DNA from 2 places in the Agrobacterium sp. 22-221-1 genome. Region 2 is predicted to be linked to the other one. Evidence: predicted binding sites of a transcription regulator. Region 2 holds the regulator's gene; the other holds the start of a gene.

Region 1 (14,583 bases), on a different contig from region 2:
GCTTTGCGTCTATAGGGCCGGACATCATGTCCAGCCCGCTTTGGTCCGCCATCCCGCCATTGATATGGAAGGATTTTGACGCAGAAAGCCGCTCATTCGGTTTTCAGCTTACGGGAGGGGACGTTTCGCGTAAGCTTGGATGATCAGGTGGCGATTATGCGTCCTGCTCGATCAGGCCGCGCAGCAGGGCGATGCTGACGGCATTCAGCAGATTGGTGGCGCCCAGCCTGTGGCGCACCCTTTCAAGAGTGTCCTTCACGTCCGCTTCGTCCGCGCCGGTTATCAAGGCGATGTGGGACGGATGCTTGCCCCGCGCGACCAGCCCCAGATAATGCCGCTCACGCTCCGAAAGGATGATTTCACGCGTCTGGCGATGTTCATGCGGCGTATTTGAAGACATTTTCTTTCAGCCTTAAAAGAGATTGGCCTTCCCGGGGCACGATCAGTCAATGATTCATTCCCCGAAACCAGCTCGTCTACCGCTCTGTCTATACGCGAACAGAAACGCTAATTTCGCCAATAGGTTTCATCGGGCATCGGTAATTATGCAATAAAGGGCCGCTTTCGCAGCCAGCCGATCCCGGCGCGGACGCTCTATTCTGTGCATTGAAAGGAACTGCAACATCGATATCGCCAGAGACCACAATCGGCCTAGCGTGAAATGCAGCTTCAAAGCTCTGGAATGTTTTCGTCACACCCGAAGGATATGCGGCGCTCTAATAGGCGATGTGCCGCACCGATAGAATAACATCGCGCGCCAAGTTTTTCGTTTTATTGTTATGTTTCGGCACACAACGCGATGAGTGCTGACATATTTCTCAAATTTAATGCGTCATTCCGAAATATTGATGCCGTCAACATGTATCATCCGGCGGAATGATGCGCGTGTTTCTTGCGAATGTCGGTCGGTGTTGCCCCGAACCAGCGGGAGACGGAACGCGAAAACGCACCGGGTGTCGAATAGCCAAGCCTGTAACTGATGTCGGATACCGGAAGATCGCTTTCCACGAGGAGTTTGAAACCGGCATTTTTGCGAATGGCGTCCTTTATCTCGTTGAGATTGGTGCCGAGCTCTGCGAGCCGCCGTTGAAAACTCCGCTCCGACAGGTTGAAATAGGGAGCGATCTCGCCGAGCGAAAGCTCGGCATCCGAGAGCCGCATCTGCATGTACCGCTTCACCTGGTCAATGAAATGGGTCGCGTCCGCCGATGTTTCCGGTCGCAACATGCGGCATTGCAGGTTCATCAGCTCGAACAGCCGTTCATCCGCATTCGGATTGACCACATCGAGAAGCGATACCGGAAGACGCATGGTGTGGATGGGCTGAGAAAAGCTGACGCGCCTGGTCATTCTTTCCTTAAATAGCTGAATATTATTCGGTTTCGGCCGCTCCAGACCGATCTCGATCTGGTTGATACGATCTCCGAGAATATCGCGGAGACGTTGTACCAGGACGGCGAGCGACAAATCCACATACTGATCGCGTTTGGCGATAACCGGCGCGAAGGACCATGACAGGGTTACCTGCGTGGCATCCGTTACCATGGTGAAATTGCTGTTGTTGGTCGCGTAATAGACATGGTCCTGAAGAAAACGCAGGAACGCCCTTACCGTCGGTGCGCTGATCAGCCCATATCCGAACGCGCCGGATGCACCCGCTGGAAAGGTGGAGGCGCATTGCAAACCGAAGGCGTCGTCGCCGGAAATCAGTGCGCAGGTTTCGAGCAGGCGGGAAAATCTATCGAGGCTGATACGTTCCGTCAGGCTGCTGAATATGGCTGGATCAATGTCCAGAGCCTTGCAGATCGGCGCGATATCGATGCCCCGTGACCGGGCATAATTGCTGACGCCGGCAGCCAGACCGGCCACCACACTTATCTCGTCACTGACCCTCTTCTCGGGCATCCCTCGCCTTGGCGTACCATGTTTGGAAATTGTCGCCTGATGGTAAGCCTTGAGAGGGCGTTTGTCGAGCAGCCCGGCTCCGGGATTTTAAGTGCGGTCGGTGTCTGCGCTTTGCTCCAGCACCTGCATGATGGCTTGGCCGGCATCTTCGATAGCGCCGCTATTATCGACGGTCGTCACGTCGAAATCTCCAGCGACCGTCAACGAGCTGCGTTCCAGCCGCCGGAGAATATCGTCCCGGCTTTCCCGCCCGCGCTGCTCCAGCCGCCTTGCCAGCACATCCGGTCGCGCAACGATGTTCACGACCTTAAGACGGGAAAAGGCGGTGCTGAAATGCGGCAGGGCGGAACGCGAACCGTTGGCGATGACCACATCTCCCGCATTGAGGTGACGATAGACAGCGGCCGGGATGCCATATTTCAGCCCATGCGCCTGCCAGGACACCGCGAAGGCGCCCTCATCTTCCAGCCGGTTGAACTCGTGCATCGAAACGGCATCGTGGTTTTCACCCCCCGCATCGCCGCTGCGGGTGATGACGCGACGGGTGAAGTGAAAGCCCGGCCGTCCGCACAATCGCGCTGCGGCATAGTCCATCAGCGTGTCCTTGCCGGCCCCGCTCGGGCCGACAATCACGATCATCGTGCCGGGCGATGCCGCGCGCCGGCTATCCTGCCCATCGTCGGTCATGCCACGCGCTTGCCCTGACGCCAGACGGAACGGGCGACCGGCACACCATCCTCGCGGTGAACCCGGACCAGATCGGCCCGCAATCCCGTCGCGATACGACCGCGATCGAGAAGGCCGACGGTGCGAGCCGGTGTGGCGGTGACCATGCGCAGTGCTTCCGGCAGGCTGATGGCTTCTACCTGATCGGCGAGCAGGAATGGCGCGAAGAGCAGGCTGAAGGGCACATAGTCGGAAGAAAGAACATCCAGCACGCCGATCTCGGCGAGGTCGCGGGCGGCGATGTTGCCGGAGTGGGACTTGCCGCGAACGATGTTCGGCGCACCCATCAGCACGCTCATGCCGGCGCTGTGCGAGGCTTTTGCGGCTTCGACGCTGGTGGGGAATTCCGCCAGTTTCACGCCGTGGCCGATAGCCTCGCCGACATGCGCTTCGGTGGCGTCGTCATGGCTTGCGACCGTAATGCCGCGCTCGGCGCAGCGGGCGGCCAGATAATCGCGGTGCTTGGCGGAATATTCCGCCGACGCCGCCTGCCGACGCCGCACGAACTCGGCGAAAGCCTCGTCGCTCAGCCCACGCTTCTTCTGGTAGTAGAAGATATATTGATCCATCGACTGGAACTGGCGCTGCCCCGGGGAGTGGTCCATCAGTGAAATCAGCCGCACGCGCGGATCGGTTTCGAAGTCTCCGAAATGTTCCAGCACATCCGAGGAGGCGACTTCACAGCGCAGATGCAGCAGGTGATCCGAACGAAGGCGGTTCTGATCCGCCGCGGCCTCGATGGCGTCAGCCATTTCGCGCATTTCACCCTTCTTGAAGCCGCCGTCCTCATCCGAGCCGAGCCGGAGGCAGTCGAATACGGTGGTGATGCCGGAGGCGGCCACCTGGGCGTCATGGGCCTGAATGGCGGCGATCTTGTCCCAGATCACGCCGGGGCGCGGCGAATAATGCTGCTCAAGATGGTCGGTATGCAGTTCCACCAGACCCGGGATCAAATAATCACCTTCGAGGTCTTCGCCGGTTTTGGAAGCACCTTCGCTGATATCGGCGATCTTGCCGTCACGGATCAGGACGGAGCCCAGAATAATATCGTCTTCCAGAACGATACGGGCATTGGAAAGGGCGTGCTCGGTCATGGGTTCGCATCTTTCTTTGGTGGCTGGCCAAGGGGGTGCCAGCTATGAACGGTAAAGGGCGCGCCGCGCGTTTCTTCAATGAACAAGGCGAGGCCGGAAATGCTGAGGGGTCGATCGGTGAATTCGGAAAACCGCGCCGAAAGCACCTTGTGCATGGCGGGCTGCTCGCTCTCGTCGATGCGGCCGGTCAGCGTCATATGAAAACGGAAATCATCCATGACATGCGGATAACCCCAGAGAGACAGATTCTGCCGCTGGCTCTCCGTCAGCATCTGTGGCCGCCGACGGGCAATATCGGTCTCGGACAGCGGCGCGCGAAACCGGTCGAAATGATCGACGATCTCGGCGGCAAAATCCTGCAGCGGCTGATAGGTGCGGTCCGGGACCAGTGCGAAAAAAGGCCCGAGCGCACTGACGACGACACGCGGAATTTCGAAGGTGGACTGGCTGGCCGCGAAATCTTCGAAAGCCGCGAGCAGCTCCGCCTCGCTATATTTTTCGGCAAGTTCGAAAGGAGCCTTCAGGGTCGCGTGGAAACCGTAACGGCGGGGCTCCTCCGTCATGTCGGCATAGTCGTCGTGGTCGTCATGCAGCGTGCCGGAAAATGCGTCGCGGCCCAGCCAGCGTGACGCCGCCTCAGTCAACGGGTGATCTTTAGCCGGAGAAAAATAGATGGCATAGCGCACGGCAAGCACTCTTCAGTGTCATGGGAGACCAGGGATGAGAAGCTATTTGGCGTGACTCGCCGGCTTCCCGCAAGGTCAGGAGTGCGAGGTAATTGGTTTCCGTGACAGAATGATGATGCCGAGGGAAAAAAGCGCATTGGAAATGCGGTAACCCTTCCGAATGTGCTGAAGACACAGTCGGACATGATGACGGGATACGGCCGGCATAAATCGGGACTGCGCGGGTGCCTGGCGGAGATGACGAACATCGTTACGAGGTTAGTCATTCCATCCCTTCAGACCTAGTGTTGTGTTTTGCCGATCAGGCGTGAACGCAGCGAATTGGAGATGTGGTCGAATAGGAAAACGACGAAGAGAATAAGCAGGACCATATAGGCGACCTTGTCCCAGTCGGCATTGGTGCCCATCGCTTCCAGCAGTTTCAGGCCGATGCCGCCAGCGCCCACCGCGCCGATGATGGTGGCGGAGCGGGTGTTGCTTTCCCAGAAATAGAGTGACTGCGAAATGAAGACCGGCAGGACCTGCGGCAGCACACCGAAGCGGTTGACCGCAATCGGGGAAGCGCCGACCGATTTGACACCCTCGCGCTGCTTGTCGTCGACATTTTCCAGAGCCTCGGCATAGACCTTGCCGAGCGCTCCGGTATCGGTGAAGAAGATCGCGGCAATGCCGGGGATCGGTCCGGGCCCGAAGCTGCGGGTGAAGAACAGCGCCCAGATCAGCATGTCGATGGAACGCAGGAAGTCGAATAGCCGCTTCATGCCCCAGTTTGCGGCCCTGTTGGCGGTGATGTTGCGCGCGGCGATGAAGGCGAGCGGCAGGGCGACGAGCGTGCCGAACAGCGTGCCCACAAAGGCCATGACCAGCGTCTGCATCAGCTTGGAAAGAATATCGGCATGTTGCCAGACGCTGTTGTCGAGGAAATCATCCACCATGTGGCCGATATTGGAGCGCTCGGGATCGAGCCTTTCTCCCCACAGCGCGAGAGCGGCGAGTTCATCGTAGCCCTTGCCCCAGAATTCCGATTTGGTGTCGAACAGGAAATTCGCCCATCCGAGGAACCGACGCTGGACATAGACCTGACTGGTGCGGATTTCTGCCTGACCGGCAAAACCAAAATGCACGAGAACCTTGTTGCCGTCCTGCTGGATTTCCTGCGGCACATCCTCGGATGCCCGGGCCTGTTCTCCATTGATGATGACGGGATAATTCTTGCCGTCGACATAGACATCCACCCGGGTCGGGGTCACGTCGAGGCGGTTTTCCAGGCCCGCATAAACGACGCTGTAGCCACCGCCCGGCAGGGGCTGCAGCCAGTCGATCTTTGTATCAACCGGATATTGCCCGCGGCTGGACCATTGCGGCTCCACCTTGCCGTCTTCGAAACGCAGGCGCGGCTGGGCGCGCCAGGAATACCAGTCCTGAATATAGCTCGAGGCACGATCCCATCGGCCCTGCATGAAGGCCGGACCGACATTGAAGAAGAAAAAGCAGCCGATGAGATAAACGGTGACAGTGAGAAGGCCGACGAGCAGACCATATCGCTGCATGAAACTGCGGTTGAACACTTGCGGATGCGCGGCCGTCAATCTCTCGCGGTCGGCGGTGTTGAGAATGAAGCTGGTCGACATCAGGCCGCTCCCCGTCCGAATTCGAAGGATTGATGGCCGATCAGCCTGCGACGCAGCCAGCTGGAAAACTGGTCGACGGCGATGATGGTGATCAGCAGAAGGATGATGATGGCATAGGTCTTCGACGCATGATCGTTACCGATCGAAAGCCGGAAGACCTCGCCGATGCCGCCGCCGCCCACAGCACCGATGATGGTGGAGGCGCGCACGTTGATTTCGGCGCGCAGCAGCGCATAGGACACGAAATTGGGCAGAACCTGCGGCACGATGGCGAATCGCACCCGCTCCAGCCAGTTGGCGCCCGCGGCGCGCAGGCCTTCATCGGGCTTCATGTCGGCATTTTCCACCACTTCGAAGAACAGCTTGCCCAGAGCGCCGATCGTGTGGACCGAAATCGCGATGATCGCCGCTATCGGACCGATCGACAGGATGGCGGTGAGTAGCCCGGCGACGACGATTTCCGGAAAAGCGCGCAGCACTTCCATCACCCGGCGCACCACCCAGCGCACGAGGCCGGCGCCGACAAGGTTGGTAGAGGCGAAGAAGCAGAGCACGAAGGCAAAGCTTGTGCCGATGATCGTCGAGACCAATGCGATGTTAAGGGTGATGATCAGCTGGTAAATGAAATGCGGGATGTAAAAGCTGTCGGTGACATAGACGCGATCCGCGACGTAATTGTACTTCATCGAGCCATTGTCATAGGGCGACGGCAGATCGAACATCGCACGGAAGATTTCAAGCGGGCTATCCGGCACAAACGTTTTCAGAAAATCGAAGAAATATGGCAGGCGCTCGAAGAACTTGCCTGAATTTGCTTCGTTGGCAAAATTCAGCGATGCCGCGAGAATGACTAGAAAGACCACGAGCGAAATGACGGTATAGATCCGCCGCGTCGCAAGCTGCTGTTGATAATGACGCATGACCGTTCGGGACGATGCGCTCAATCCCTCGGGCGTGAGGGTACCCTGTTGCAGTGTGGTCGCCATGCCGCTTTTCCTTTATTGGCAAAAAGCGGCGATGCCATAGGGCACCGCCGCTTTCAGAACATTCAGTCAGGATCAGCCGCCGATAACGGACTTACGGGCGTCGATGATCGTCTGGTAGAAGGACGGATCGACCTTGATGTAGGCGGTGTTCTTGCCCTGCGTGTAGGCCTGGAAGCAGGCGAGGTCCTTCTTGGGCAGTTCCATGAAGTAGTCTTCAACCTTCTGCTTCATGCTGTCGCCGAGCTTGTTGGTGACCATCAGCGGGCCGTTCGGGATCAGCGGCGACTTCCAGACTTCGACGATATCGTCCATGTCGAGGTTGCCCTTCTTGACCATCTGGTGAAGGTTGCCGCCCGAGTAGCCTTCTTCCCACTTGCCGACGCCCGAACCGAAGGTGGTGCCAACGTCGAACTTCTTGTCGAGAACGGCGAGAACGAGGTTCTCATGGCCGCCGCCGAAGCCGGTTTCAGAGAAATATTCCTTGATCGGCGTGCCGGTTTCCTTCGGGATCGCCACGTTCGGAACGAGGAAGCCGGAGGTGGAATCCGGGTCGGCGAAGCCGATCTTCTTGCCCTTGGCGTCGGCCAGCTTCTTGATGCCGCTGTCCTTGCGGGCAACCATGATGGTGTAATAACCGCTGGAACCGTCAGAACCCGTATAGGTCAGGATCGGGTCGACAGCCTTGGGGTCGGCCAGAGCGATCTTGGCGTAGGAGGACGCGCCCATGGAAGCGATGTCGATGGTGCCGCCGAGAAGACCCTGGATGACGCCGTTATAGTCCGGCGACGGGAAAACCTGAACTTCGGCAACGCCGGTCGCGGCCTTCAGGCCATCGGCAACGCACTTGGTGTTGCGGATCTGGTCGGCTTCGTTTTCAGAGCCGTCGAGACCGATGCGCAGAACCTTGACGTCCTGAGCCATGGCGGAACCGGCCAGAACGCCAAGCGCGACTGCCGAAAGAAGGACTTTCTTCAACATGGACTTTCTCCTGTTTCCCGGCGAGCCGGAGTTTGTTGTGAAGTATCGGCCCTTGACGCGGGCGCAAACGATGCTGAGCGGTTCCTCAGAGCCCGGCGAGAGCGAGCGGTTCGGGGCCGGCAGATTGGTGCACCGGACGCGCAGGAAGCTGCGCGCCGGGAATATTGATGCTGGTCGAGGTCATGGTCTCGTCGATGCCGGACCCTTGAGAATCGGTTCCGTAGATCTCCGTGACGGCCGCAGCCGTCAGCTCAGTAGGGGTTCCGTCGAAGACGACGCGGCCCTGAGACATGCCGATGATGCGTTCGCAATAATTGCGTGCCGTATCCAGCGTATGCAGGTTGGTAATAACCGTAATGCCTTCGCGTTCGTTGATGTCGCGCAGCGCGTCCATCACGATCTTGGCGTTCAGCGGGTCGAGGGAAGCGATCGGCTCATCGGCCAGAACCATCTTCGGAGACTGCATCAGGGCGCGGGCGATGGCGACACGCTGCTGCTGACCGCCGGAAAGCGTGCCGGCAGCCTGCATGGCCACATGTTCGATGCCAAGCCTTTCCAGGGCGGCGATGGCCATCAGGCGCTCGTCATTGGTGAAGATGTTGAACAGGCTGAGCGCCGTCGAGCGGTGATTGAGGCGACCGAGCATGACATTGGTGAGCACATCGAGGCGCGGCACCAGATTGAACTGCTGGAAGATCATGGCGCAGTCGCGCTGCCAGCTGCGAAGCGCCGCGCCCTTCAGCACCGAAACTTCCGTGTCATTGAAATGGATGGAACCCGAGGACGGATCGACGAGGCGGTTGATCATGCGCAGCAGCGTCGATTTTCCAGCACCCGAGCGTCCGATAACGCCAACCATCTGGCCCTGCGGAATTTCGACATTCACGGAATCGACCGCGGTGTGGTTGCCAAAGCGGCGCGTGACTTGCTTCAGGTGAAAGCTCATTTCCCCGTCCAATCTTCTTTTTGACGGGGTTCGGCGTAACAGCGGTGCGTGAAGTGTGGATGTCAGTTTGATGAATAAAATATTACAGATTTCACGGATCTCGCATCCGCCTGTTCGCCGACAAAGCTTTCGGGAGGAATCTTGGATCGTTCAAGTCCGCGTATCTTTTTTGGTCGCATAAACAAAAATCCCGGGGGTGCCCCGGGATTTGCAGGTGTTCGGCAGAGGGAGATTTCATCCGCCATATTTCGCGACGAAGTCCTCGGCGTCCAGACTACGGAAATCGTCGAGAGCGACGCGCAATGCCGCGTGGTCCCAGTCCCACCATTTCAGATTATCCATTTGCCGGCCCAGTTCCGCCGGGAAGCGCTCCCGGATCAGCCGGGCGGGCACGCCGCCAACGATGGTATAGGGCGCGACGTCTTTTGAGACGACTGCGCCCGCCCCGATCACCGCGCCGTTTCCGACCGTGACACCGGGCAGGATCGTCGCACCATGGCCGATCCACACATCGTGGCCGATGACCACGCGCTTGGCGCGGCGGGCGGCAAAGAAGTTCGTCTCATCCTCCGCATCGTCCCAATAGTTGTGGGCACGATAGGTGAAGTGATGCAGCGTCGCTCGCTGCATCGGGTGATTGGTGGCGTTGATGCGGACGGAGGCGGCGATGTTGACGAATTTGCCGATGGTGGCGCACCAGATTGCACCATCCTGCATGACATAGGAGTAGTCGCCCATCTCGACTTCCTCTATGCGGCAGCGTTCCGAAATTTCGGTATAACGGCCGATCGAGGAGTTGCTGACGCGGGCGGTCTCATGGATGGCGGGCTCCAGACCGACCTTGACGCTCATGCCGCTGCCTTTCTGGGGGAAAACTGTGAGACGTCCAGAATGCGGTCGGCCACGGCTTCCCGCACCTCCTCGTCGTGGAAAATGCCGAGCAGTGCCGTGCCCTTCTGTTTTTTCTCGACGATCATATCGACGACGACACGCCGGTTGAGGGCGTCCAGCGAGGCCGTCGGCTCGTCCAGAAGCAGGATCGCATGGTCGGTGATGAAGCCGCGGGCGATATTCACGCGCTGCTGCTCGCCGCCCGAAAATGTCGCCGGAGGGAGTGACCATAGTTCCCGTGGCAGGTTGAGCTTCGAAAGCAGCATGGCTGCGTGTTCGCGGGCTTCATCGGCGGCAACCTTGCGCGCCAGAAGCGGTTCGGCAACGACATCTATGGCAGCGACGCGCGGCACGGTGCGCAGGAACTGGCTGACATAACCGATGGTGCGGTGACGGATATCGAGGATCGTGCGCGGCGAGGCATTGCCGATATCGACGACCTGGCCCTCATGACGAACGAGAATCTGCCCGCTGTCGATGGCGTAGTTGCCATAGAGCATTTTCAGGATCGAGCTTTTGCCGATGCCGGACGGGCCGCCGAGCACGACACATTCGCCGCCGCAAACGGAGAAATTGACATCGCGCACAACAGGCAATTCGATACCGTCGCGAAGATGCATGGTGAAGCTTTTGAAGACTTCCGAAACGATAAGAGGCGTCGGCATGGCGTCAAACCTGCAGAATAGAGGAAACAAGCAATTGCGTATAGGGCTCGCGCGGGTCGTCCAGCACCCGGTCGGTCAGGCCGTGCTCGATGACGTCGCCGCCCTTCATCACCATCATACGGTGGGAAAGCAGCCGTGCGACGGCCAGATCATGAGTGACGACGACGACAGCAAGACCGAGATCGTTGACGAGACCGCGGACCAGATCGAGCAGGCGCGCCTGCACGGAAACATCGAGCCCGCCGGTCGGTTCGTCCATGAAGACGAGGCGCGGCGAGGTGACGAGGTTTCGGGCGATCTGCAGGCGCTGGCGCATGCCGCCGGAAAAGGCGCGCGGCTGGTCGTCGATGCGGTCGGTGCCGATTTCCACCCGCTCCAACCATTCGCTGGCCGATTGCCTGATATTGCCGTAATGCCGATTGCCGACGGCCATCAGCCGCTCGCCGACATTGGCGCCGGCCGAAACCGCCATGCGCAGCCCGTCCGCTGGGTTCTGGTGCACGAAACCCCAGTCGGTGCGCATCAGGAAACGCCGTTCGGCCTCGCCCATATGATAGAGGTCACGCATCGAACCGTCGCGCATGCGATATTCCACGCTGCCCGCCGTCGGCATCAGCCGGGTGGAAATGCAGTTGAGAAGCGTGGTCTTGCCGGAACCGGATTCGCCGACGATGGCAAGCACCTCGCCGGGATAAAGCTCGAAAGAGACATTGCGGCAGCCGGCGCGGTCGCCATAATATTTGGAAACGTCCCTGACTTTCAGAAGCGGTGCATCGCTCATTCTGCGGCCTCCTTCACATCCGCCAGCAGGTGGCCCTTGTGGCCATGGGCGCGGCGGTCCTCGCAATGGTCGGTATCGGAGCAGACGAACATCCGCCCGCCCTTATCATCAAGCACCACCTCATCCAGATAGACATTCTCCGCACCGCACAGCGCGCAGGGCTTGTCGAAGCGCTGGATTTCGAAGGGATGGTCCTCGAAATCGAGGCTGACGACGTCGGTATAGGGCGGCACGGCATAGATGCGCTTTTCGCGTCCTGCACCGAAGAGCTGCAGGGCGTCCGAGAGATGCATTTTCGGATTGTCGAATTTCGGGGTAGGCGACGGATCCATCACATAACGCCCGGCCACCTTCACCGGATAGGCATAGGTGGTGGAGATGCGTCCGTTGCGGGCGATATCCTCGTAAAGCTTGACGTGCATCAGGCCGTATTCCTCCAGCGCGTGCATGACACGCGTTTCGGTCTCGCGCGGCTCGAGGAAGCGCAGAGGCTCGGGAATGGGAACCTGATAGACGAGGACCTGACCCGAATGCAGTTCCTCTTCGGGAATGCGATGCCGCGTCTGGATGATGGTCGCATCCTTCGTGCGGGTGGTGACGGCAACATTCGCGACCTTCTGGAAAAAGGCACGGATGGAAACCGCATTGGTCGTGTCGTCCGCGCCCTGGTCGATAACCTTCAGCACATCGTCTGGGCCGAGAATGGAGGCGGTTACCTGCACGCCGCCGGTGCCCCAGCCATAGGGCATGGGCATTTCGCGGGAAGCGAAGGGAACCTGATAACCGGGAATGGCGATGGCTTTCAGGATCGCCCGGCGGATCATTCGCTTGGTCTGTTCGTCCAGATAGGCGAAGTTGTAGGCAGCCAGCCCGTCGTCAAATGAAACTTCTTCAAGCATTGCGCGTTAGCCTTGTGAAAAAAGGAGTACAAGCTCATGGAGATTGGAATTCTTGCAGCCGTGTTCTTTGCTGTGTTTGCAGCATCGACCGTCTTTTGCGCTTACTGGTTTGGCGAGCAGCACAGCCGCTGAGCTATTCGGCCGCATCGCCCATCCACTCCGCGCCATCGGCGTTGATCGCCTCGAAATCGGTGCGCATTTTCCTGACCAGACCGAGCTCGGCCTGAAAATCCACGTAGTGCGGCAGTTTCAGATGCTCGACGAAACCCGTCGCCTGAACGTTGTCGGCGTGTGAAATGACGAATTCCTCGTCCTGCGCGGGGGCCACGACGTCCTCGCCGAATTCGCCTGCCCGCAGCGCCCGGTCGACCAGCGACATGGCCATGGCCTTGCGCTCGCTCTGGCCGAACACCAGACCGTAGCCACGGGTGAATTGCGGCGGCGCTTTTGCCGAACCCTTGAACTGGTTGACCATCTGGCATTCAGTGACCTGTATGTCGCCAAGCGAGACGGCAAAGCCAAGTTCCGGTACGTCCAGTTCAATCTCCACTTCACCGATGCGTATTTCACCGACAAAGGGGTGCGTGCGGCCATAACCGCGCTGCGTTGAATAAGCGAGTGCCAGAAGGAAGCCCTCATCACCCCGCGCCAGCGATTGCAGGCGCAGGTCACGCGGCATTGGAAACTCCATCGGCTCCCGTGTCAGATCGCCGGCAATATGATCATCAGGCATATCGCCGTCGGTCTCGATCAGTCCTTCTTGCGCCAGAATGTCGGAGACGCGCATGACATATTCCGGCTCGCCTTCACGCCGGGCAGCGGTTTCGACGGTCTCGTCCTCGAGAAGAGAGGGGTCAAGCAGGCGGTGGGTGTAATCGAAGGTCGGCCCCAGCAATTGCCCGCCCGGCAAATCCTTGTAGGTCGCGGAAACGCGCCTGTGCACCGTCATCTCAGCGGTATCGACCGGAACCGAATAACCGAAACGCGGCAGCGTCGTGCGGTAGGCGCGCAGCAGAAAGATGGCCTCGATCATGTCGCCGCGGGCCTGCTTGACCGCAAGGGCTGCAAGCGATTGATCGTAAAGAGACGCTTCCGCCATAACCCGGTCGACGGCGAGCGAAAGCTGCGAAACGATCTGCGACACTGTCATCGCGGGCAGGTCACGGTCTCCGCGCCGCTTGTCGGCAAGAAGCCGGTGGGCGTTGGCAATGGCGGTTTCCCCGCCTTTGACAGCAACATACATCTTATGCCTCCACGGGTTGGATGCGCGTCGTGCGCGGCAGGCAGACAAATCGGTCGGCGGATGTCAGGATGACGTCGACGCCGCGCGGGAAAATGGCATTGTTCTCCGCCCACAGCCGCGGGAATATGTCCGGCAGGCCTGTCGGGCTGATGATGTTGACGTGGCGGATACCGGGGCCGGAGAGCAGCAATTCCCGCCCGCCATCCAGATCAGGCAACTCGATGATGAGCGTGGTGGAGCGGTCCGGATATTCCTGACTTCCCTGGGCGAAGAGACCGAAGGAAGCTATGGCGCTGCCCGCTTCGATGACGGCGAAATGCGCCGCATTTTTTTCATCCGTCGCGACCGCACCGGTATGAAATGCGACCCAACCGGGGACGGTGGTTTTTCGCAGCGCGCCGCTCAGCCAGACCGGCGTATCGTGATCGCAGAGCGCCAGCAGGACCGCGCCGGTAGCGGGGGCGAGAGGCAATGGCGGGGCGACTGCGGTTTCGATTGTCTGCGGCGTGCCCGGCCGGGCCATGCCATCCATGAGTTTCTTGAAAATCCGTTGGGAATCGAAGACGGCATCGGAAAAACCGCCCGTCAATGCTTCGGCCTTGACGCTCATCAATCTTCTCCTCGAACCATGGTGAAGAAATCGACCCGTGTTGCGGCGGTCTCTTTTGTTTTCCTGTCCTTCTCCTCGGTCAGTCGTTTCTCGACCGGCGAAAGAAGCTCGGTCTCGATGAAGCCGCGGGTCGGGCTTTCCTGCCAGAGCGCATCGAAAACGGCGGCGTACCAGGCCTTCTTGCGGCCGGTGCCGAGAACATGTGCGTGACCCACGGTGCCCGAGGCAAGCTTGACGGTTGCCCGGGTAACGGTCGTCTCACCCAGATTGAAGGGCGCGCCGCCGCCGCCGATACGGCCTTTGACCATGACAAGGCCGGTTTCCGGCCCACGCACATTTTCCGTCCGGGGGCTTTCATCCTGCCGGTTCCAGACGGTTTCGAGTTCCTGGACCGTGGCGCGGGCAAGAAGCGCCGCCACCCGCTTTCTGTCTGCATGCAAGTCTGCAGTTTCGTGAATCATCGCTTGACCTCTAATGTCTATTGATATAGACAACTATACAATATAAGGTACATTTAACGTTAGTGAATGACAAGCGTGTGA
Region 2 (14,583 bases):
CCTGATTTCCGACAGCGTGCGCACGCAGCTTCGCGACATCGTCGTTGCCGATCCCGCCGTCATCGGCACCACGCGTACCGTCACGCTGCTGGCGTCGGGCGATGTCGACAGCGCCTTCAAGGGCCAAGTCGATCTGACGGCGGATGAAGCCAATCGCCGCATCTCGAACCAGCAGCTCGGCTGGATGAACCAGCTCGCCGAAAGCGGCCAGCTCGGCAAACATTTCAATACCGGCATCTTCGTCAACGGCGCGTCGAGCCGTCCGGAAGCGGCGGGTGTGGGTGTGGCGCTGATCGGCTCCTTCTACATGATGCTGATCGTGCTCGTGCTGTCATTGCCGATCGGCGTCGCGGCCTCCATCTATCTCGAGGAATTCGCCCCGAAGAACCGTCTGACGGATCTTATCGAGGTGAATATCAACAATCTCGCGGCCGTTCCTTCGATTGTCTACGGTCTGCTCGGCCTCTCGGTCTTCATCAACTTCATGGGCTTTCCGCGCTCGGCCTCGCTGGTCGGCGGCCTCGTCCTGACGCTGATGACCCTGCCGACAATCATCATCGCGACGCGCGCCGCCCTGAAAGCCGTGCCGCCGTCTATCCGCGCCGCAGCCCTCGGTCTCGGCGCTTCCAAGATGCAGACGATCTTCCACCATGTGCTGCCGCTCGCCATGCCCGGCATTCTGACCGGCACCATCATCGGTCTCGCCCACGCGCTGGGCGAAACGGCGCCGCTGCTCTTGATCGGCATGGTGGCATTCGTTGCGAATTACCCGACAACGCCGATGGATCCGTCCACGGCCCTGCCGGTGCAGATTTACATGTGGGCGAACGAAGCCGAGCGCGCCTTTGTCGAAAGGACATCCGGCGCTATCATCATCCTGCTTCTGTTCCTCATCGTCATGAATGTTGGCGCAATCCTGTTGCGTCGCCGCTTCGAACGGCGCTGGTAGAGGGAGCTTGAGCAATGAACATGTTGTCGGAAGCAGCAGTTGAGAAGGCGCTGGACAAGAAAATGAATGAAGTCTCATACAAGATGATCGGCAAGGACGTTTCGGTTTATTACGGCGAAAAGCGCGCGCTTTACGACGTGAACCTCAACGTTCGGGAAAATACGGTGACCGCGCTTATCGGCCCGTCCGGCTGCGGCAAATCCACCTTCCTGCGTACCCTGAACCGTATGAACGACACGATCGACGGTTGCCGGGTCACCGGCAAGATCACGCTCGACACCGACGATATTTACGATCAGGCGATTGACGTCGTGGAATTGCGCGCCCGCGTCGGCATGGTGTTCCAGAAGCCGAACCCCTTCCCGAAGTCGATCTACGAAAACATTTCCTACGGTCCGCGCATCCACGGTCTCGGCCGCAACAAGGCGGATATGGACCAGATCGTCGAGCAGAGCCTGCAGAAGGCGGGTCTCTGGAACGAGGTTAAGGATCGTCTGCACGAATCCGGCACCGGTCTTTCCGGCGGTCAGCAGCAGCGTCTGTGCATCGCACGCGCGGTTGCCGTCAGCCCGGAAGTGATCCTGATGGACGAGCCCTGCTCGGCTCTCGACCCGATTGCGACCGCAAAGGTCGAAGAATTGATCCACGAGCTGCGCACCAATTACACCATCGTCATCGTCACGCACTCCATGCAGCAGGCGGCGCGTGTTTCCCAGCGCACGGCCATGTTCCATCTTGGTCATCTTGTCGAGGAAAACGAAACCGACAAGATGTTCACCAATCCGGACGACCAGCGCACGCAGGATTACATCATGGGCCGCTTCGGCTGATCCCGGCCGACGCTTTATCGAAACCGAACAAGACTGGTGCTTCTGCCGTGCCCGCTTCCGGGTACGCGCATGCAGGCCAAGCCGGAGGACTAGACCATGACACAGACAACGACCCATTCGCACATCGTTTCCGTTTATGACGATGAATTGAAGTTTCTGACTCGCCGCATCGCCGAAATGGGCGGTCTTGCGGAGCAGATGTGCGCCGACGCCGTGCGTGCGCTCGTCAATTCCGATGCCGCGCTTGCCCAGAAGGTCATTTCCGACGATGCGATCCTCGACCACGCCGAGCGCGAGATCGGCGACAAGGCCATCGTAACCATCGCCAAACGCCAGCCGATGGCGGCCGACCTTCGCGAGATCATCGGCACCCTGCGTATCGCCGCTGACCTTGAGCGCGTCGGCGACCTTGGCAAGAACACCGCCAAGCGCGTCATCGCGGTTGCCGGCACCGGCGTGCCGCGCAAGCTCGCCCGCGGCATCGAGCACCTGTCGGAACTGGCGCTGGTACAGCTCAAGGAAGTGCTGGACGTCTATTCCACGCGTTCCGCCGAGAAGGCCAATGCCATTCGCGAGCGCGACGAGGAAATCGACGCCATGTACACGTCGCTCTTCCGTGAGCTTTTGACCTACATGATGGAAGATCCGCGCAATATCACCACCTGCACGCATCTTCTGTTCTGCGCCAAGAACATCGAGCGTATCGGCGACCACGCCACCAATATCGCCGAGACGATCTATTACATGACCACCGGCAGCCAGCCGGAAGGCGAGCGTCCGAAGGACGACAGTTCCAACACCCTCGGTTCGGTGACCGAGTAACAGACAGGCAGCGGCTTGCGGAGTTAGTATATGGTGCCCAAGATTGCAGTTGTGGAAGACGAGGAAGCGCTGAGCGTCCTGCTTCGTTACAATCTCGAGGCTGAGGGATATGACGTCGACACGATACCCCGTGGAGACGAGGCAGAAATCAGGCTGCAGGAGCGTATTCCGGACCTTCTTATCCTGGATTGGATGCTTCCCGGCGTTTCCGGTATCGAACTGTGCCGTCGGCTCAGGATGCGGCCGGAAACCGAGCGCCTGCCCATCATCATGCTGACGGCGCGCGGCGAGGAAAGCGAAAGGGTTCGCGGTCTTGCCACCGGCGCCGACGATTATGTCGTCAAGCCGTTCTCGACGCCGGAACTCATGGCCCGCGTCAAGGCGATGCTGCGCCGGGCCCGCCCCGAGGTTCTGTCTTCGGTGCTGAAATGCGGGGATATCGAACTGGATCGCGAGACCCATCGCGTTCACCGCAAGAGCCGCGAAGTGCGCCTCGGCCCGACGGAATTCCGCCTGCTGGAATTCCTGATGACCTCTCCCGGCCGGGTGTTTTCCCGCTCACAATTGCTGGATGGCGTCTGGGGTCACGATATCTATGTGGATGAGCGCACCGTCGACGTGCATGTCGGACGCCTGCGCAAGGCGCTCAATTTTTCGCATATGCAGGATGTCATCCGCACCGTGCGCGGCGCCGGATATTCAATGGAAGCCTGAGAAAACCGAAACCGATGGTTTCACCTGGGATAAATTCCCCAAAAATCAGAAGGCCCGAGACCGGAACGGTGTCGGGCCTTTCGATTTTGAACCTTCCGCAAACGCGTATCCTTGTTCTTTTGAAGGTGACAGACGGTCTGCTGAAAGCCGGATTGCGCGGTGAAACCTGACAGGAGGAAGGGCGCGGCACGTCGCCGACAAATTCAGAACATTTGCCGCAAGGGCGCATCGCGGTTTTACATCCGGAGAATGCGCGAGAACAGGGATTGGGAGCGCCTCTTAGACAGCGTGCGCTCTATTCCGGAACCACCTTGCGTTTTGCCATAAAAAAACGGGCCCGAAGGCCCGTAGTTTTTGAGTGTCGAATGCGTGCCGCAACACTCAAGCCTTGCGACGCTCGCTTACCGGCTGGTAGGCAAGCTTTGCATGGAACTTGCAATAGGGCGAAGATTCCAGTGCTTCACAACCGCAGAAATGGAAATCATCCTTCAGCGGATCGCCGACCGGCCACTTGCAGGTGCGCTCCGTCAGTTCCGTCAGCGTCAGGCGGCGGGAAATCGGTGTAACGACATTTTTGGAGGGAACGTAATCGAGAACTTCGGCAGTCTCGATATCGATCTCCTCGTGCAGCGCCGTCGCCGCGCTCGAACGGTTCAAGGCGCGTGCAGGTGCTGCGCTGACGCGGGTCGCGAAATTCGTCGCGCGCGGGGCAGGGGCGGCGGTGCGCTTGGGCGCGGAACGCGCCGACGTAACCGGGCCGCCGGCCTTCACGCGTCCCGGCAGGTTGAGGCGATGGACCTTGCCGATGACGGCATTGCGGCTCACACCGCCCAGCTGTGCTGCTATCTGGCTGGCGCTAAGCCCCTCGGACCACAATTTCTTGAGTTTTTCGACCCGTTCGTCTGTCCAGTTCATGCCGCTTCTCCGCTTGTCGCGTATAATGTCGGCAGAATCCTTCTCCGCCTCGCGGGCGTGCCGCGAGCGTGGTTTCTGCCTGATTTTTGGTGACTAGTTCCGCCGCAATGCAGTCTAGTAATTAGCGATTAACCTAGTGCCACGCAGACTCCGTGGCAAGAGTCGTGGGAATCATCTCGAATCGATTTTCCGGTTTTCCCCAACTTGCTGGCGAGTTGAGTCTGAAAGGCAACACCTTGGGCCTCGTCTGCCGCCACCTACTAGGGCTTGAGAAGCCCGGGAAACGCGGACTTTTGTTGACATCGGCAGGCGAAGTGACAATAGTGCCCCTGCCGCCGCGAGGCGGCATTTTTGATTTTCAGGCAAGGGATAACCCCGGAAGCCTATTGACAACCGTCTGACAGCGCATCCGCGCAAGGAGTGATACAGCCATGGCCGAAGCCGCCGCGCCATTGTTCGATACGTTTGCAAGAGCCCCCCTGCGCTTCGAGCGAGGCGAGGGCGTCTGGCTGTTCACGGAAAACGGCGAACGATATCTGGATTTTGCGGCCGGCGTCGCGGTCAACTCGCTGGGCCACGCCCATCCGCACCTCGTGGAGGCGATCAAGACCCAGGCCGAGAAGGTCTGGCACGTCTCGAACCTTTATGAAGTACCGGGCCAGGAAAAGCTTGCAAAGCGCCTGACGGAAGCGACATTCGCAGACAAGGTCTTCTTCACCAATTCCGGGGCGGAAGCGCTGGAATGCGCGATCAAGACCGCCCGCCGTTATCATTATTCCAAGGGGCATCCGGAGAAATTCCGGATTGTCACTTTCGAAGGCGCCTTCCATGGCCGCACGCTGGCGACGATTGCCGCCGGCGGCCAGCAGAAATATCTCGAAGGTTTCGGCCCCAAGGTCGAAGGTTTCGACCAGGTGCCCTTCGGTGACGTCGATGCGCTGAAAGCCGCCATCACGGCCGAGACGGCCGCGCTTCTGATCGAGCCCATTCAGGGTGAGGGCGGCATTCGCGCACCAGCCAAGGAATTCCTGCAGCTGCTGCGGTCGCTCTGCGATGAGCATGGCATGCTACTGATTTTCGATGAGGTCCAGACCGGCGTTGGCCGTACGGGCAAGCTCTTTGCCTATGAGCAGACGGGCGTTGCACCGGATATCATGGCGGTTGCCAAGGGTATCGGCGGCGGTTTCCCGCTCGGTGCCTGCCTTGCGACGGCGGATGCCGCTTCCGGCATGACGGCGGGCGTGCATGGCACCACCTATGGCGGTAACCCGCTGGCCATGGCTGTTGGCAATGCCGTGCTCGATGTCGTCCTCTCCGAGGGCTTTCTGGAAAAGGTCCGTGATGTCGCGCTGGTCTTCCGCCAGGGCCTTGCTTCGCTGAAGGATCGTTATCCTGACGTTATCGAGGAAATTCGTGGCGAAGGCCTGCTTCTCGGCATCAAGGCCAAGGTTCCATCGGGCGAGCTGTTGCAGGCCATGCGCGCCGAGCATCTGCTGGGTGTGCCGGCGGGCGACAACGTCATCCGTCTTCTGCCGCCGCTCGTCACCACCGCGGAAGAGGCCCGCGAGGGTCTGTCACGCGTGGAAGCGGCCGCCGCTTCCCTGACAGCGAAACAGGCAAAAATCGCCTGAGGAAACAATAAAGGGCGGGCCTCTTCCCCGAGGCTCGCGAGCATGGGACAGTTTGAAATGGCTTCACCTAAACATTTTCTGGACCTGTCGGCCGTCAGCTCGCAGGACCTGCGGGCAATTCTCGACGATGCCCGCGCACGCAAGGCCGCCACCAAGGCCGGAACGGCGGAAAAGCCGCTTGCCGGCAAGATGCTGGCTATGATCTTCGAAAAGCCCTCCACCCGTACCCGCGTCTCCTTCGATGTCGGCATGCGCCAGCTCGGTGGCGAGACGCTTTTCCTCTCCGGTACGGAAATGCAGCTCGGCCGTGCCGAAACGATCGGCGATACGGCCAAGGTGCTGTCACGTTATGTCGACGCCATCATGATCCGCACGACGGATCATTCGCGCCTGCTGGAGCTTGCTGAACACGCGACCGTGCCGGTCATCAACGCCCTGACGGATGACACGCATCCCTGCCAGATCATGGCGGATATCATGACCTTCGAGGAACATCGCGGCCCGGTCAAAGGCAAGACCATTGCCTGGACGGGCGACGGCAATAACGTCCTGCATTCCTTCGTGGAGGGCTCAGCCCGTTTCGGTTACCGCATGACGATGGCCGTGCCGATGGGCTCCGAACCGCATGACAAGTTCCTGAACTGGGCGCGCAACAATGGCGGCGAGATCATGCTGTGCCACGACGCCGACAAGGCCGTTGCGGGTGCGGACTGCGTCGTCACCGATACCTGGGTGTCCATGAACCAGGAACACAAGGCGCGCGGCCACAACATCTTCCAGCCCTATCAGGTGAATGAAGCCCTGATGGCCAAGGCGGAAAAAGACGCGCTGTTCATGCATTGCCTGCCGGCGCATCGCGGTGAGGAAGTGACGGATGCCGTGATTGACGGTCCGCAATCCGTCGTCTTCGACGAGGCGGAAAACCGCCTCCACGCGCAGAAGTCCATCATCGCCTGGTGCATGGGCGTCATTTGATGAGCAATCGCCCGGCCTGACACGCGTCACGCCGGGTGCTTGAACTTGACCGCATAGATTACCATCTGTGGGACTTCGAAGAGGCTCGTCGGTTTTGCTGGCGGGCCATCATCACGATTTGCACGTTTTTCCCCGGAAGCGGTTTCTCTTCCCGGGTCTCTGTGCGACAAGCAAAAAAGCACATTTTAAAAGCCGGACTTTTGGACGGTAGCGGCGCCACGGCTGCGCCAGGGAGTATGACATGGCAGATGTAACGGTTGAACTGGACGATCTCGATTTTGCTGGCGACGACAAGGTTGTGCCCTTTCAGGTCGAAGGTCTGGATGTGCGCGGCCGCGCCGTGCAGGTGGGTCCGCTGCTGAATGCCATCCTCGAGCGGCATGACTATCCCCCGGCGGTCGCCCGCCTGCTGGCGGAAGCGACCGTTCTGACGGCGCTGATCGGCACGTCGCTCAAGTTTTCCGGCAAGCTGACTGTCCAGACCAAGGGTGACGGCCCGGTCGACCTGCTGGTTGCGGATTTCACCGCGCCGGAAAGCATGCGCGCCTATGCCCGTTTCGATGAGGAGCGGCTGGCGGAGGCGATTGCGGCCGGGGCGACGTCGCCGGAGCAATTGCTCGGCAACGGCATTCTGGCCTTCACGATCGATCAGGGGGCGGGCATGCAGCCTTATCAGGGTATCGTGCCGCTCGATGGCTCCTCGCTGGAAGACATTGCCGGGGTTTATTTCCGTCAGTCAGAACAGCTGCCCACCCGTGTGCGGCTGGGCGTTGCCGAGTTCTTCGACCGTGATGGCGAAGGCAAGCCGCGTCATGGCTGGCGTGCGGGCGGCGTTATCGCGCAGTTCCTGCCGCAGGCGCCTGAGCGGCTGCGCATGCGCGACCTGCATGGCGGCGATGGCGATGAGGGCGGTCACGAGGTGCAGGAAGACGATGCCTGGACCGAAGCGGTAACGCTGCTGAACACGGTGGATACCGACGAGCTGACCGATCCGCAGGTGCCGGTGGAACGCCTTCTCTTCCGGCTTTTCCATGAGAGCGGTGTGCGCATCTATGATCCGCAGGCGGTTTTCGACCGTTGCAGCTGCTCGCGGGACAAGATCAAGGGCGTGCTGTCCGGCTTCACCGCCGAGGAGATCGAGGCGAGCGAGGAAGACGGCGCCATTGCCGTGACCTGCGAGTTCTGCTCCACGACCTATCGCTACGATGTCAGCGAATTTGAGAATGCCTGAATGAAAGCCGCGTCCTGAAGGGCGCGGCTTTTTCATTGCCGGGTGAATGTCAGTTCAGGACCCGCATCAGGCCGGGTGAATCCAGCGAAAAGGCGGGTATGGTGACGTTGAACACCTCGCCATTTTCCGTTTCCATTTCATAATGGCCGAACATCAGGCCGGAAGGTGTATCCAGCGGGCAGCCGGAAGAATATTCGTAGCTGTCGCCCGGTTTCAGATGCGGCTTCTCACCCACGACGCCCGGCCCATAGACCTCATCCACCTGTCCGTTCTGATCGGTGATGTGCCAATAGCGATTGACGAGGGTAACCGGGATATCGGAATTGTTCGCGATCACGACTTTGTAGCCCCAGACGTAACGATCGTCATCCGGGTCGGATTGTTCCTCGAGATAATACGGATCGACCGTTACCTCGATATCCCTTGTCAGAGCACGATACATACGCGCCACACCTCGATATTATGCCTGCCGCCGCATCCTACACTATAGGCTCTGGCTATCGTCAAGAAAATGAATGACTTGACGGGCAGGAGGCGTCTCCTGTTGCGCTGTTTTCCACCGTTAGGGATAACGGTAAAGGTAAATATTGGTTGCCTGATGCGGTCTTTTTAGACCGTGCAGGCGAACCATGGCCCGACACGCGGTCAGGCCATGGCGATTTGCAGATTGAATTTTCAGGCCGAAACGGCCGCCAGACCCTTCGCCAGATCCTCCAGCAGATCGTCGGTATCCTCGATGCCGCAGGAAAGGCGCAGGGTGCCGCCGGAAATGCCGAGTTCGGCACGCGCCTCGTCGGTGAGGTTTTTGTGCGTCGTCGTGCCGGGGTGGGTGATGAGGCTCTTGGCGTCACCGAGATTGTTGGAAATCTTGACGATCTCAAGCGCGTTCTGCAGCTTGAAGGCCGCTTCCTTGCCGCCCTTCAGTTCGAAAGCCACAAGCGTCGAGCCGCCGGACATTTGCCGCGCGATGATATCGGCCTGCGGGTGATCGGCGCGGCCGGGATAGATGACCTTGGCGACCTTGCCGCTATCGGCGAGAAAATCGGCGATTTTGCCGGCATTGGCCGTCTGCTGTTTGACGCGCAGCGGCAGGGTCTCGATGCCCTTCAGAAGCGTCCAGGCATTGAAAGGCGACATGGCCGGGCCGGTATGGCGGAAATAATCCTGCAGCTCTTCCTCGATCCACTTCTTGTCGGAAAGGATCACGCCGCCAAGGCAGCGGCCCTGGCCGTCAATATGTTTGGTTGCCGAATAGACGACGATATGCGCGCCGAGTTCGAGCGGCTTCTGGAAAAGCGGTGTGGCGAAGACGTTGTCGACCACCACCTTCGCGCCGATCTGGTTGGCGAGCTTCGCCACGCCGGCAATATCGATGATTTCAAGCGTCGGATTGGTCGGGCTTTCGAGGAAGAACAGCTTGGTGTTCGGCTGGATCGCCTTTTCCCAGTTTCCGAGATCGCGTCCGTCGATCAGCGTGCATTCGATGCCGTATTTCGGCGCGAGCGTTTCGACCACCCAGCGGCAGGAGCCGAAGAGGGCGCGGGCCGCAACGATATGGTCGCCGGCGCGCAGCTGGCACATGATGGCGGCGGTGACGGCGGCCATGCCCGACGCAAGTGCGCGGGCGTCTTCAGCGCCTTCCAGCAGGCACATGCGCTTTTCGAACATGTCGTTGGTCGGGCTCGCATAGCGGGCGTAGATGAACCCATCCGTTTCACCCTTGAAGCGCGCTTCGGCGGCTTCGGAGTTTTCATAGACGAAACCCTGGGTCAGATAGATCGCTTCCGACGTTTCACCGTAAGGGGAGCGTAGCGTACCGCCGTGAACGAGCTGGGTTGCCGGGCGCCATTTATTGCTCATGTGATCACCTTCAAAACAAAAAAACCGGCCGCGAAAGCAGACCGGTTCCTAGCACCCGGTCTTTTTAGCCACTTGTTTAACGTGGCTGCAAGCCGACCGGCCAAATCACCACGGGATAAGCTTGCCATACTGCCGTTACCGGCTTGCGTCAATGCTTTCCTTTTGGTTTTGTCGCCGTAAAAAGGAATGATGACCATGACGAGAACCACGGGCATTTTGGCGGATGGCGCAATCAAGGCGCTGTTTGCGGGCGGCAAGCTGAAGAGCGAGGCCGATCTCGATGCTGATCAGGTGCAGCCCGCCAGCCTCGATCTCAGGCTCGGCTCGAAGGCCTATCGCGTGCGCGCCAGTTTCATGCCCGGCCCCGGAAACCGCGTCATCGACAAGCTCAATCGTCTCAGCCTGCACGAGATCGACCTCACCCAGGGCGCGGTGCTGGAAACCGGTTGTGTCTATATCGTTCCCTTGATGGAGAGCCTTGCGCTGCCGGCGGACATGTCGGCCTCGGCCAATCCGAAAAGCTCGACCGGCCGTCTCGATATCTTCACCCGCGTCATGACTGATAGCGCGCAGGAATTCGACAAGATACCGGCGGGTTATGCCGGCCCGCTCTATCTGGAAATCAGCCCGCGCACCTTCCCAATCGTGGTGCGACGCGGCTCGCGCCTGTCGCAGATCCGCTTCCGCATCGGCCATTCGCTGCTCAACGAAAGTGAACTGCTGAAGCTGCACGAGACGGAAACGCTGGTTGCCAGCGACACGCCCAACGTGACCGGCGGCGGCATCGCGCTCTCGATCGACCTCAAGGGTTTCGGTGAAAACGGGTTGATCGGTTATCGCGGCAAACATCACACGGCGGTGGTGGATGTCGACAAGAAAGCCCAGCATGACGTTCTCGATTTCTGGGAGCCGCTCTATGCCCGCGGCCGCGCCGAACTGATCCTCGACCCGGATGAATTCTATATTCTCGTCTCGCGCGAAGCAGTCCACGTTCCGCCGCTCTATGCGGCCGAAATGACACCCTTCGACCCGTTGGTGGGCGAATTCCGCGTGCACTACGCCGGCTTCTTCGATCCCGGCTTCGGCCATGCGCAGGCGGGCGGCACCGGCAGCCGCGCCGTGCTCGAAGTCCGCAGCCACGAGGTTCCCTTCATCCTCGAACACGGCCAGATCGTCGGCCGGCTGGTTTACGAGCACATGTTGCAAAAACCGGAAGGCCTCTATGGCACCGGCCTCGGCTCCAATTATCAGGCGCAGGGGCTGAAGCTCTCCAAGCATTTTCGCGCCGAATAACCAACCCGGCGGGTGCTTGACACCCGCTGCGAACTATCCGATGTCTTATGCGCGGCGCGGGTGTAGCTCAATGGTAGAGCAGCAGCTTCCCAAGCTGAATACGAGGGTTCGATTCCCTTCACCCGCTCCATTTTCCAGACATCTGACACTCTTCCTGTGCCGCGTTTAGCCGCCATCGTGTCGGTCGTTGCGCTAATATGCAATTTAGCTTGACTACGATTAAATTGCACGTAATAGTTGATGCAGTCGTAACATAGGGGAAGTGTTATGAGTCGCAAACTTCTTTCGGAATTTCTGGGAACCTTTTGGCTCGTGTTCGGAGGATGCGGCAGTGCGGTTTTTGCCGCCGGCTTTCCTGAACTCGGTATTGGCTTCCTTGGTGTCGCTTTTGCTTTTGGTCTGACGGTTCTGACCATGGCCTATGCGGTTGGCGGCATTTCGGGCGGTCATTTCAATCCGGCCGTTTCAGTCGGCCTCACCGTTGCCGGTAAATTCCCGGCAGCGAACCTCGTGCCCTACATTGTGGCGCAGGTTCTGGGGGCGATCGTCGCGGCTGCGGCGCTTTATGTCATCTTCACTGGCAAGGCGGGGGCTGAAATCGGCGGTTTTGCCGCCAATGGTTATGGTGAACATTCGCCGGGCGGATATTCTCTCGTATCGGCGCTGCTGATCGAAGTCATCCTGACGGCGTTTTTCCTGATCGTCATTCTGGGCTCAACGCATGGCAGGGTTCCTGCCGGCTTCGCGCCGATCGCCATCGGTCTTGCCCTTACCCTTATTCATCTGATTTCCATTCCGGTCACTAACACATCCGTCAATCCGGCCCGCTCCACGGGACAGGCATTGTTCGTTGGCGGATGGGCGCTGCAGCAGCTCTGGCTGTTCTGGCTCGCTCCGATCCTCGGCGGCGCCATTGGGGCCGTGATCTGGAAAATCTTCGGCGAGGAAGAGAAGGCCGGCCATGCCGGTTCGGTTCAACCTGCGCAGACATGAATAAGAGGCTTTGTTTCCTCGAATGGTCGGGGAAACGACTGAGGAGGATGACATGGATCTTGCTTCGATATTGGCCCAGATCGTCGGCGGTGCGGTAGGCGGCACGGCAGGCGGAAAGATAGTGAAGGACTCCGATCTTGGTTCGCTTGGCAATCTGATTGCCGGCGCCATCGGCGGTCTCGGCGGCGGAACCGTGCTTGGTTCGCTGCTCGGCGCAGCGGGAGATGCGGCAGCCGGCGGCGTGGATATCGGCGCTCTCGCCGGCCAGCTCGTTGGCGGCGGTGTCGGCGGTCTGATCGTGCAGATCATCGTCGGCCTGATCAAGAACAAGCTCGTTACCAAGTAGAGCGGTTCGGTCGCCTTCAGGATGAAATGACGGACCTTGCCGAAGGAGGAGCTTCGTTCGGCAAGGCACTGGTTCCTGTTATCGATGACGGCGGTAGTGGAAAGTGTGAAGTGGCTTTGCTGGCAGCAGCAATGTGAGTGAAGCCATGAGCCGCTGCCGCGGCTGGTCGAAAGAAGTATCAGGACTGTTTTGGCTCTGCCGAAGATGCCGGATCATGAGGTATTTTTGGCGACCGGCGCGTGTGGTGTCTTGTTCCATGCGAAGGGTTTGGTTTTGAGTTCCACCACGGCCCGCCAGGCCGCGATGGACAGCATCAGCCAATATGCGGGCATTGCCAGCCACCGCCTTCCGACACGCCTTCTTTCATAGGCAATCATTCTGCTGCGGCCCATCAGCACGAAGATCGTGTAGCTTCCGACGATATTCAGCACATCGATAAAAAACAGAAGACCCTGCCAGGTGAGTAGCAGGTCAGCACCATTTTCCCGGAGGGCGATGGTCATGAATGCCATGGAAACGAAGAGCAGGGGGTGCGCCAGCGACGACAGAAGCATGCCGCCGATCAGCAGTTGAAAGACCACATAGGCAAACCATCCCATGTCGCGCGCGGTCGCAAAGGGCGCACGGGTCATCACCAGCCAGCTTTGCAGCCAGCCCTTGTACCAGCGTGTTCGCTGGTTCAGCCACACGGATAGCAAGGTCGGCGCATCCTCCAGCGTTTGTCGCCGGATGACGCCGCAACGATAACCCAGCCGATGCAGCCGGAGGCCGAGATCGGCATCCTCAGTTACATTATAGGGGTCCCAGGCGCCGGCCTTCCGCAGCACGGCGGTCCGGAAATGATTGGAGGTGCCGCCAAGCGGCAACGGTAAGCCGTGTGCGGCAAGGGCAGGTAACATGCAGCGGAAGAGACCGGAATATTCCAATGCGAAACAGGCGCTGAGCCAGGAAGAAGAGGCATTGCTGATGATAAGCGGCGCCTGCAGGCAGGCCACCTCGTCCGGCTCGTTGCGGAAGGTGGCATAGGCTTCGCGCAATTGCTGCGGATGGGGCCGGTCCTCGGCATCATAGACCACAACGAATGCGCCACGCGCGCCGGAAAGCGCGTAAGTGAGGGCTTTGGGTTTGGTGCGCGGCAGGGAAGGCGGCACCCTGACGACCTCCATATGCGGGCCGGGATTCATCCGCTGGATCGCCTCGATCGTCACGCCGTCGTCCGCCTCGCAGACAAGCTTGATGTCCAGCCGGGATTTGGGCCAGTCCAGACGTTCCAATGCGCCGATGAGCTGCCCGACGACGGCCTCTTCCCGGTAAAGCGCCACCAGAACAGTATAGACAGGCAATTCGTTTTCCTGCCGAAGAGGCAAGGTGGCGTCCTTTTCCATGGGGAGATGGAAGAGCGCAAACAGCCTGAAAAGCAGGGTCAAAAGGTAAAACATCGTCAGGGTGACATGCAGATACGTAAATGCCGCTTCCGTGTAAAACAGTAGCGACAGAATGAGCAGGGTAAGGAGAACGCCGCTGCAAAAACCCTGCTGGCCATGCAGCGTGATCCTGGCGGAATGGTGCGGCGCCGTGTTGAAAAGCCGCTGCTGGGTTTCCGCCGAGCGGCGGGCCTCGCCCGCTTTCCAGATTGCGCTGCGCATGGCCTGCGGGGTTGTCACGGCAAAGTCGTCGAGAAGACGCGGATGCTGATCCAGCATGTTTTTCAGCGACGCCATCCGCGCCAGTTCCGGCACGATCAGCAGCGTCGGTGTGCCGTTCAATGGTGTCAGCCGCAGGAACCTCGGCTCGGAGAGCTGAGTGTCCAGTCTGTTCAAGTCCATCACCCGGTCCGGCCCGATTTCCGGGAGAAACGGCAACCGCAGGAATCTGGCGAAGGCACCGAAATAGGCATCCGTCGTGACGAGACCGCTTGCCAGCAATTCGTCCTCCAAAGTCGAGCCATTTTCCAGAGCCCGTTGTTCGAATGCCTTGATATAGGGCCTGCCCAATCCCAGCGAAGAGAGAAAGCGGGCCTGTCT

The links. Region 2 encodes PhoB, which activates phosphate uptake and scavenging genes when phosphate is short. Its sites were predicted from a motif close to TGTCATNNANCTGTCAT; they were not measured.
Region 1: the regulator PhoB is predicted to act here: its motif matches at 9,012-9,028, upstream of phnC (phosphonate ABC transporter ATP-binding protein).

What each region holds. Positions count from the first base shown of each region.
Region 1 covers NZ_JBNWCL010000007.1:201,093-215,675, reverse strand. Annotated here, with positions in the region: gene ACQZ5N_RS13370 (helix-turn-helix domain-containing protein) at 155-400, opposite strand; gene ACQZ5N_RS13365 (AraC family transcriptional regulator) at 865-1,905, opposite strand; gene phnN (phosphonate metabolism protein/1,5-bisphosphokinase (PRPP-forming) PhnN) at 1,993-2,592, opposite strand; gene ACQZ5N_RS13355 (alpha-D-ribose 1-methylphosphonate 5-triphosphate diphosphatase) at 2,589-3,725, opposite strand; gene ACQZ5N_RS13350 (DUF1045 domain-containing protein) at 3,722-4,420, opposite strand; gene phnE (phosphonate ABC transporter, permease protein PhnE) at 4,693-6,042, opposite strand; gene phnE (phosphonate ABC transporter, permease protein PhnE) at 6,042-7,028, opposite strand; gene phnD (phosphonate ABC transporter substrate-binding protein) at 7,101-8,006, opposite strand; gene phnC (phosphonate ABC transporter ATP-binding protein) at 8,092-8,952, opposite strand; gene ACQZ5N_RS13325 (transferase hexapeptide repeat family protein) at 9,187-9,804, opposite strand; gene phnL (phosphonate C-P lyase system protein PhnL) at 9,801-10,508, opposite strand; gene phnK (phosphonate C-P lyase system protein PhnK) at 10,513-11,289, opposite strand; gene ACQZ5N_RS13310 (alpha-D-ribose 1-methylphosphonate 5-phosphate C-P-lyase PhnJ) at 11,286-12,188, opposite strand; gene ACQZ5N_RS13305 (carbon-phosphorus lyase complex subunit PhnI) at 12,322-13,431, opposite strand; gene phnH (phosphonate C-P lyase system protein PhnH) at 13,433-14,041, opposite strand; gene phnG (phosphonate C-P lyase system protein PhnG) at 14,041-14,502, opposite strand.
Region 2 covers NZ_JBNWCL010000026.1:36,435-51,017, forward strand. Annotated here, with positions in the region: gene pstA (phosphate ABC transporter permease PstA) at 1-949, shown strand, start outside; gene pstB (phosphate ABC transporter ATP-binding protein PstB) at 964-1,779, shown strand; gene phoU (phosphate signaling complex protein PhoU) at 1,876-2,601, shown strand; gene phoB (phosphate regulon transcriptional regulator PhoB) at 2,632-3,315, shown strand; gene ACQZ5N_RS24825 (GcrA family cell cycle regulator) at 3,697-4,230, opposite strand; gene ACQZ5N_RS24830 (acetylornithine transaminase) at 4,662-5,861, shown strand; gene argF (ornithine carbamoyltransferase) at 5,919-6,836, shown strand; gene ACQZ5N_RS24840 (Hsp33 family molecular chaperone) at 7,078-8,067, shown strand; gene apaG (Co2+/Mg2+ efflux protein ApaG) at 8,117-8,509, opposite strand; gene ACQZ5N_RS24850 (O-succinylhomoserine sulfhydrylase) at 8,743-9,927, opposite strand; SAM riboswitch at 9,971-10,049, opposite strand; gene ACQZ5N_RS24855 (2'-deoxycytidine 5'-triphosphate deaminase) at 10,123-11,220, shown strand; tRNA gene ACQZ5N_RS24860 (tRNA-Gly) at 11,277-11,350, shown strand; gene aqpZ (aquaporin Z) at 11,488-12,213, shown strand; gene ACQZ5N_RS24870 (hypothetical protein) at 12,266-12,559, shown strand; gene ACQZ5N_RS24875 (glycosyltransferase family 2 protein) at 12,772-14,583, opposite strand, start outside.